Regions from separate parts of the Weizmannia sp. FSL K6-3076 genome, predicted to be linked through region 1. Evidence: predicted binding sites of a transcription regulator. Region 1 holds the regulator's gene; the other holds the start of a gene.

Region 1 (4,430 bases):
TAAGTGAAATGGTACTCTAAATCCTCATAGCTGAAATTGGATGTAAAAAAAGTGGGAAGGTCTTCCTGCATCCTGTATTGGAGAATCGGGCCGAGCACTTCATCCCGCGTCCAGCTCGAGTTCGTTTCCGCACCGATATCATCCAACATCAATACGGGCACTTGCTTCACCGTATCCAGCTTTTCCCCGGTGGAGTGGTCGCCGATCGAGTCCTTCATTTCGCGGAAAAACTCAGGCACATACACGATTAAAGAAGAGACCTGTTTCCGGTCCGCCAGCTCGTTCGCAATTGCACCAAGCAAATACGATTTGCCGACGCCGAAATTGCCGTATAAATATAGTCCCTTCATTTTTTTGCCCGGCTCGTATTCACGGACAAAGCGATGCGCAAAATCGTATGCATCAAGACGCCCCATTTGTTCAAGGAAAAAATCACCAAAGGACGCCTCCAATATTTTTTTCGGCATGTGCATGCTTTGGATCAGCCTGCGCGTTTTATTGCGCTCATCCTCCAATATTTTCTTCTGGCACCTTTTATAGTGGATCTCAATATTGCCATGTTCAATAACGAGTTCCGGCACATACCCTTTCATCATATTCACGCATTCGCCAAGGCTTTTGCACCGGCTGCAATTTTTTTCCTGTGAAATGAATTCGTACAGTTTCATCCAGCTTTTTTCAATCATCGATTTTGTGACTTCACCGTGGTGTGCATCCAAAAAAGCGCGGATGTCGGGATGCGTGATGATTTCCTGCTTCATTTCTTCATAACGCTTGCGGAAACTAGGATTGGATGAAAGCCTTTTGAGTGTCTCATTTATGTTTTCCACCGCCTTCACCCTTTCTTGTATTGTTCACGTATTTTTTCAAGCCTTTTTCTTTTTTCTTCCATTGACTCGCCATCGGCTTGGACCGCGGTCGCAGTGGTTTTTTGGTCTTCTTTTTTAAACCAGTCCGGCAGCTTTTCAACCCGGACCGGCTTTCTCCGTCCGGTGCCGTTCTTCTCTTTATTGTTCAGCCATTGTTTGTACTGGCGGTCTTCTTTTTTGGCAAACGCCATCGCTTCCTTGGCGGTTTTCAGTTTTTTGCGCGCCCAGTGGGAAGCCACTTTTTCTAAATAATTTTTCGACAGCTTCATATCGGTTTTAAATAAAACATATTGGATTAGTACATTTACAACCCCAAGGGGAAGCTGCTGGGCAAACATGACTTCTTCAATGGCGGCAAGATCTGCTTTCGCCGGTTCGCTGCCGCCCGAAAAATCGATCAGCATTTGTCTCGGAGAAGTCGTTTCCAGGTAGCGGAGGAATTTCTCCTCATCGTTTTCCGGCTCTTTTTGTTCTTTCGCATCCGCTTCTGGCTGGAAGCGGTCAACAAGGCGTGGCAGTTCGTCATGATGTTCAATCTGGTACCAGCTGCGCGCGATTTTCCGCAAATCCTCCACCCGGATTTCCAAGTCTGCCGTCAATGCCTGGAGCAAAATTTTCTTTATGTCCAGCTCATTTAAACCGTATAAAAATGAAAGCTTCACAATCGCTTCTCTGACTTCCGGCGTAATGGCACGCAGCGGAATCAGTTCATCACGTAAGTTTGCATATAAAAGGTCAAAATTAAAATGGGTGTTTTCGATTTTTATGACCGGGGCGGCGGTTTTTTCGATATAGCGGCGGTTTTCTTCCAGCCGGCTGAGTTGCTGCGCTTCCGCCTCATTCAGCACTTCGGGGCCGATTTTTGCGGCATACACATCCTGGAATGAGCGGGTGATGTCCCGGTACTCACCCGGTTCTACGGCGCGGTCGGAGAAGAAGTGTTTCAACCGCTGGAAATGTGTTCTGCCGAGCTGCCGGTACAGGAAAACATTTAACAAACCGTCGTTGAAAAACTGTTCCGGGGACAGGGGCGGCTGCAGTTCGTATATAAACATGCGGATGTCGTCCGTTTGTTTCATATATGTTTTCAAAAGCCCAATGCCTTCAAGCTTCAGCCGGGCTTCGTAAATTTCAGACAAATTCATGGATAAAAAGCTCATCAGATGGTAATGGTTCCAGTCTTCGGACCAGAGCCGGCCGACTTCCACTTCATTCCATAATGTCATATACAGGCTGTAACATTGCGGCCCGATTAACGGCTGGTACAGGAGCGAAATGACCTTTTGATCGTAGTCCTGAAGCAGGCCGTTTGACGATGCACGATAACGGTCAGCTGGCTGTATTTCATTCCAAATCGGTTTCATAAAAGGCACTCCGTTTAAGCATTCTTGTTGAGCAATTCTTTCAGTTCATCGAGAAAAACATTCAAGTCTTTAAATTGGCGGTAAACGGAAGCAAAGCGGACATAGGCCACTTCATCCACTTTCGACAGCCTGTCCATCACCATTTCCCCGATCAGGGTGGAACTGACTTCTGTATATCCTTGCCTGCGGATTTCTTTTTCGATCTCCATGGAGATTTTTTCAAGCTGGTCCAGCGACACAGGCCGTTTTTCACACGCTTTAATCAGCCCGCGCAAAATTTTCTCACGGTTAAATTCTTCGCGGTTGCCGTCTTTTTTCACGACAATGAGCGGGGTTTCTTCCACTTTTTCAAACGTGGTGAAGCGGTACGAGCAGTCTTCGCATTCACGCCTTCTGCGGATGGAACGGCCTTCGTCCACCGGCCTTGAATCGATCACACGCGTATTGTTGCTATGGCAAGACGGACATTTCATATGAACCCCCCGTTCTGATACATTCTTACTACCATCATATATAAAAGAAGGCGAATAGACAACAGAAAGGTTTATCCTATTCCCGAAAGAAATTTATACATGCAGAACATATTGGATGTATCTTCTGTTTGTATATCCGGAAAAGTCCTCACTTTTCATCTATCCATCAATAGAATAGAAAGGTTTACACTTCTATTTCGTCAGCATCCCGCACAAGTCATCCTCCGGCGCGGCTCTGAAAACTGGTAACGAAAACGGAGCAGGCTGGTGCTGCTCCGTTCGGCTTAGGCAATATTGATTTTCCCGGTTTCTTCCATTTTTTCCGCGACGAGCTGTGCCAGTTGTACGACGCGGCAAGAATAGCCCCATTCATTATCGTACCAGGCCAGCACCTTGACTTTGCTTCCATCCATGACCATCGTGGATAAGCCGTCGACAATGGCCGAGTACGGATTTGTCGTATAATCCGAAGAAACGAGCGGCACTTCTGTATAGTCCAAAATGCCTTGCAGCGAGCCTTTCGCCGCCGCCTTAAATGCATCATTCACTTCTTCCGCCGTCACTTCTTTTTTCAAATCGACGACAAGGTCCACTAGCGATACATCCGGGGTCGGAACACGCAGCGCCATGCCGTGTAGTTTCCCTTTCAGTTGCGGGAGAACAAGGCCTAACGCTTTTGCCGCCCCGGTTGTCGTCGGAATGATCGATTTGCCACAGGCCCGGGCACGCCTTAAATCTTTATGCGGATTGTCGATATTGTTCTGGTCATTCGTATAAGAATGGACTGTTGTCATCAGGCCGTTTACGATCCCGAATTGTTCATCAAGTACTTTCGCGACCGGTGCCAGGCAGTTTGTGGTGCAGGAAGCGTTCGAGATAATATGATGCCGCTCGATATCTAAAACGTTTTCATTTACCCCTAAAACAATCGTGACATCTTCATTCTTCCCGGGCGCTGTCAACAGTACTTTTTTCGCGCCTGCCTGAAGATGGAGCGCGGCTTTTTCCCTTGCATTGAATTTTCCGGTTGCTTCAATTACCACATCAATATCCATTTTTCCCCACGGCAGTTGGGCCGGATTGCGTTCCGCCAAAAGCCGGATGCGTTTGCCGTTCACAATGAGTGCTTCCTCTTCTTCCACTTCCACTTCTCCGGGAAATACGCCGTGGATGGAGTCATATTTAATCAAATGTGCCAGTGTTTCCGCCGGATAGCAGGCATTCACCGCCACAATATTTAAAGCGTTATCCATCATGGCTTTTCTGAAAACCATTCTGCCGATGCGGCCGAAACCATTAATCGCAATTTTTGTTTCCACAGTGCAGACAACTCCTTCGAATAATAAATGACATACTTTTAATCCATTATTCATCAATTAGTATATCATATTTTAAAAGTTATGTAGCGTTATTCCCCTATTTTTGCATAAAAAAAACCATGATGTACCCATCATGGAACGAGCTGCCAATCTGACACGATTTTTTCAAGCTGCTGTTTTGTTTCCTCCAGGCTGCCATTGTTGTCGAGCACCGCATCCGCCAGTGCCTTTTTTTCGCTCAGCGGCATTTGCGCCCGGATCCGCATCTGCGCTTCTTTTTCTGAAAGGCCGTTTCGGGTCATTAATCTCTTTAACTGCGTCTCTCCATCCACGTAAACGAGGATGGTGCGTTCAACCATATAGGTAAGCCGGCTTTCAAAAAGAAGCGGGATATCCAGAAAGACA
Region 2 (4,430 bases), 270 kb from region 1:
GCGGCTGCTTGATTTCGGCTTCCATCCGCCAACTGTGTATTTCCCGCTCAATGTGGAAGAGTGCATGATGATTGAGCCGACGGAAACAGAGTCGAAGGAAACGCTGGATGCCTTTATTGACGCGATGATCCAAATCGCAAAAGAAGCGGAGGAAAATCCGGAAATCGTCCAGGAAGCCCCGCATACAACCATTGTCAAACGCCTGGATGAAACGCGGGCGGCACGAAAACCGGTTTTGCGTTATGTGAAAAAATAAAAAGAAAAATGCCGCAGCATTGCCGCGGCATTTTTTATTTCCCTGATTTGATTTTGCCTGTCCAGTTTTTAAAGCCGCCTTTCAACTGGTAAAGGTCGCGGCAGCCGTTTTTATAAAGCATTTCAGCGGCGCGCCCGGTGCGCGTCCCGTTCTGGCAATATAAATAAACCGGTTTATCGGTCCGGATCTCTTTTAATCTCATTTTCAGCTGAGACAGCGGAATATTGCGTGCGCCTAAAATATGTCCGTTTGCAAATTCATTCGGTTCGCGCACATCAATGAGCTGCGCTTTGCGGTAACCCGCCTTGAATTCTTCTTCCGTCAAGCTTTTCAGGATTTTTTTCTGCCGGTAGTATCTGGCGAGAGTATATGCTACTACCGCAACAATAACAATGATGAGTGTGTACCACGATTGTGACATCTTTCGTGCCCCCTTTCTTACCTGATGCGCTATCTACTATTATATTCGTGTTGCGCTTCTGAATCAAAATCTTTTTTTAAGAAACATGTCACCGCTATTTTTTCAGTTTTTTCCGTCTGAAAAGCCCGTAACCGTTCTGTTTTAAGCACCAGCGGAAAAATCGGCACAAACTTGAGCGGGGCTTTGCCGTTTTTCGTCGTTTTTTGGTAAACTGGTAAAGTGATATTTTAAAGAAGAGGGGTACATATGGGAAAAGAAACCTGGTTGTTTGTAGATTCAGGCCACTGTCCGCCGTTTTTTAACATGGCGCTGGATGAGGCCCTGCTTGACTGGCACAGCAAAGGGGAGATCCCGCCAGCCATCCGCTTTTACGGCTGGGATCCGGCCACCCTTTCAATCGGGTATTTCCAGCGGGCAAAACAGGAAATCGATCTCGAAGCGGTAAAACGATACGGGCTCGGTTTTGTCCGGCGACCGACAGGGGGAAGGGCTGTTTTGCACGAGCACGAGCTGACCTACAGCGTGATCGTGTCGGAAGCGCATCCGGATATGCCGAAAACGGTCACGGAAGCCTACCGTGTCATTTCAGAGGGGCTTGTCAGGGGATTTCGTGCGCTCGGCCTGGAGGCGTATTTTGCAGTGCCGCGAACGGAAGCAGAACGGGAGGCACTAAGGTCTCCGCATTCTTCGGTTTGTTTTGATACGCCGAGCTGGTACGAACTGGTCGTGGAAGGGCGAAAAGTCGCCGGCAGCGCACAGACGCGGCAGAAAGGCGTCATTTTGCAGCACGGCTCGATTTTGCTCGATATGGATGAGGACAAGCTGTTCAGCCTGTTTAAATATCCGAATGACAGAGTGAGAGAAAGGATGCAGCGGAGTTTTAAGAAAAAGGCGGTTGCAATCAATGAGCTGCGCAACGTTCCCGTCACATACGAGGAGGCAAAAGAGGCTTTCCATAAGGGGTTTGAAGAAGGGCTCGGCATCCGGCTGGAACCGTACACGCTGACGCCGGCGCAACAGGCGTATGTCGAAGAACTGGCAGACAGAAGGTACCGGTCGGATGAATGGAATTTTAAGAGATAAATGAACATTTGTTTTTTTTAGCGGCCAGAGGTATGATTTTTCGCTTTTTCCTTTAGTGCCGCGCTTTTTATGGCTGCTTTTTTGATGCAAGCGGCAAATTTTTTCGTTATGCCCGGGTTTGCCTGCTTTTTCGGGGGATTTCTCAGATTTTCGGCATGGTTTATTCTTTTTTTCATTTGACAAAAAGAAAGAGGTTTGACCTAAACACAATATATGGTATATAAAAACAAAATGTCAATACAATATCTAGTATTTTTGCTTGCAATTTTTCCCTGCGGTGTGCTATTTTAAAGGAGGCAGAACCACCAGAGAATTTGCATGGAGAAATAGAGAAGGAGTTGTCGTTATGTCTGTTGCTTCGACAGAAAAATTATGGAATGTGGAGAAGCTGAACGAAGATATCCGCTTATTTCCGCAGGTCCATCCGATTACACCGGATATGAACATTACGTACAAAGGCGTTTCAAGGCTTGTCATGATTGACAGATACGCGTTTAAAGACACGGAAAAAGTCACATTGGGCAAGGGCGATTTTGTTGTCCTCACGATTAAAGAAGACCCGAAATTTCCGGCCAGGGGGCTCGGCGTCATTAAAGGGATCGACTGGGAAAAAAATGAAGCGGAAGTCTTAATTGAAGAAGATTACCGCCAGGCGCTGGAACACCCGGATGAAAGAGAAACGGGGGTCATCAAAAGGTCGCTTGATATCATTGAAAAGCCTCTTGAAGTCTACTACGAACAAATCGCAAAACGGAATGCAACCGGCTTAGCGGCAGTGGAAAAAACAGAAGAGAAACGGAAAGAATGGTTTGAGAAGTTTTACAATGAACTGGTAAACTTAAACTTTATCCCGGCAGGCCGCGTCCTCTACGGCGCCGGCTCGGAAACGGAAGTGACTTATTTTAATTGTTATGTGATGCCGTTTGTACCGGATTCAAGGGAAGGCATTTCCGAACACCGTAAACAGGTGATGGAAATTATGAGCCGCGGCGGCGGAGTTGGGACAAACGGTTCGACGCTGCGCCCGCGCAATACGCTGGCTAGAGGGGTCAACGGCAAATCAAGCGGCTCTGTCTCATGGCTCGATGACATCGCCAAACTTACGCACCTGGTCGAACAGGGCGGCAGTCGCAGGGGAGCGCAAATGATCATGCTGGCTGTCTGGCACCCGGACATTGTCGAATTTATCATTTCGAAAATGCAGAATCCGCGGATTTTGCGTTTCCTGATCGAAAATACGAACGATGAATGGATCCGCAAGCTTGCCCACGATAAATTGAAATTCACGCCGCTCTCTGAAATGGAAAGGCAAATGTACCATGGGATTGTGAACTACAAACATATTCCGGGCCAAGGCGGCTTTACGGAAGAAGTCATGAAAGAGGCGGAAGAAAAACTGGAAACAGGCGGCCATTACACCGTTCATAATCCGGAATTTTTAACCGGCGCCAATATTTCCGTCTGCCTCACAAAAGAATTTATGGAAGCAGTTGAGCAAGACGCAGAATTCGAGCTGAAATTTCCGGATGTGGAAAATTACAGCGAAGAAGAAATGCGCATATACAATGAAGAATGGCATAAGATCGGCGATGTGCGCGAATGGGAAAAACTTGGCCGCAAAGTGCGCGTCTATCGCAAAATCAAAGCAAAAGAACTTTGGAATTTGATTAACATCTGCGCGACTTACTCGGCGGAACCGGGCGTCTTCTTTATCGACAACGCCAACGACATGACAAACGCAAAAGCATACGGCCAGAAAGTCGTCGCAACAAACCCTTGCGGAGAGCAACCCCTTGCGCCCTATTCCGTCTGCAACCTGGCAGCAGTCAATCTTGCAAAAATGGTCGACAAAGAAACGAAAGAAGTGCGCTGGGACCAATTGAAACAAACCGTCCATACCGGCGTCCGCATGCAGGACAATGTCATTGACGCGACCCCGTACTTCCTGAAAGAAAACAAAAAACAGGCGCTCGGGGAACGGCGTGTCGGCCTTGGCGTTATGGGCTTAGCCGACCTTCTCATTTATATGGAAAAAGAATACGGATCTGAAGAAGGCAATAAACTTGTCGACAAAGTGTTTGAAACGATCGCGACCGAAGCATACCGCGCATCCATTGAGATCGCAAAAGAAAAGGGGAGTTTCCCGTTTTTAACGGGTGAAACCGAAGAAGAGACAAACCGCCTGCGCCATGCATTCACGGAAACCGGCTATATGAAAAACATGCCGGAAGACATCCGCAAGGCGATTTTAACACACGGCATCCGGAACTCCCATTTGCTAACCGTTGCACCAACCGGATCCACCGGCACCATGGTTGGCGTTTCCACTGGGCTGGAACCGTATTTTTCCTTTTCCTATTTCCGCAGCGGTCGCCTCGGCAAATTTATCGAGGTCAATGCGGATATCGTCCAGGAGTATCTGGATAAGCACCCGGAAACGGACAAAGACCATCTGCCAAACTGGTTTGTAACCGCGATGGATCTTGCACCGGAAGCCCATGCCGATGTCCAATGCGTTATCCAGCGCTGGGTGGACAGCTCGATTTCGAAAACGGTCAACGCCCCGCGCGGCTACACGGTTGAACAGGTGGAAAAAGTGTACGAACGCCTGTATAAGGGCGGCGCGAAAGGCGGAACCGTTTATGTGGACGGGAGCCGGGATTCGCAAGT

The links. The regulator NrdR, encoded in region 1, represses ribonucleotide reductase genes. The targets are predictions, from matches to a motif close to AACACNATATATNGTGTT.
Region 2: a site for NrdR is predicted at 1,964-1,981, ahead of NSS95_RS08795 (vitamin B12-dependent ribonucleotide reductase). Genes of this name have one in related genera too.

The regions. Positions count from the first base shown of each region.
Region 1 is NZ_JBBOWU010000001.1:2,138,771-2,143,200, forward strand. Features, by position in the region: gene dnaI (primosomal protein DnaI) at 1-839, opposite strand, end outside; gene NSS95_RS10210 (replication initiation and membrane attachment family protein) at 836-2,233, opposite strand; gene nrdR (transcriptional regulator NrdR) at 2,248-2,706, opposite strand; gene NSS95_RS10220 (glyceraldehyde-3-phosphate dehydrogenase) at 2,991-4,025, opposite strand; gene coaE (dephospho-CoA kinase) at 4,157-4,430, opposite strand, start outside.
Region 2 is NZ_JBBOWU010000001.1:1,864,363-1,868,792, reverse strand. Features, by position in the region: gene gcvPB (aminomethyl-transferring glycine dehydrogenase subunit GcvPB) at 1-256, shown strand, start outside; gene NSS95_RS08805 (rhodanese-like domain-containing protein) at 291-677, opposite strand; gene NSS95_RS08800 (lipoate--protein ligase family protein) at 924-1,760, shown strand; gene NSS95_RS08795 (vitamin B12-dependent ribonucleotide reductase) at 2,107-4,430, shown strand, end outside.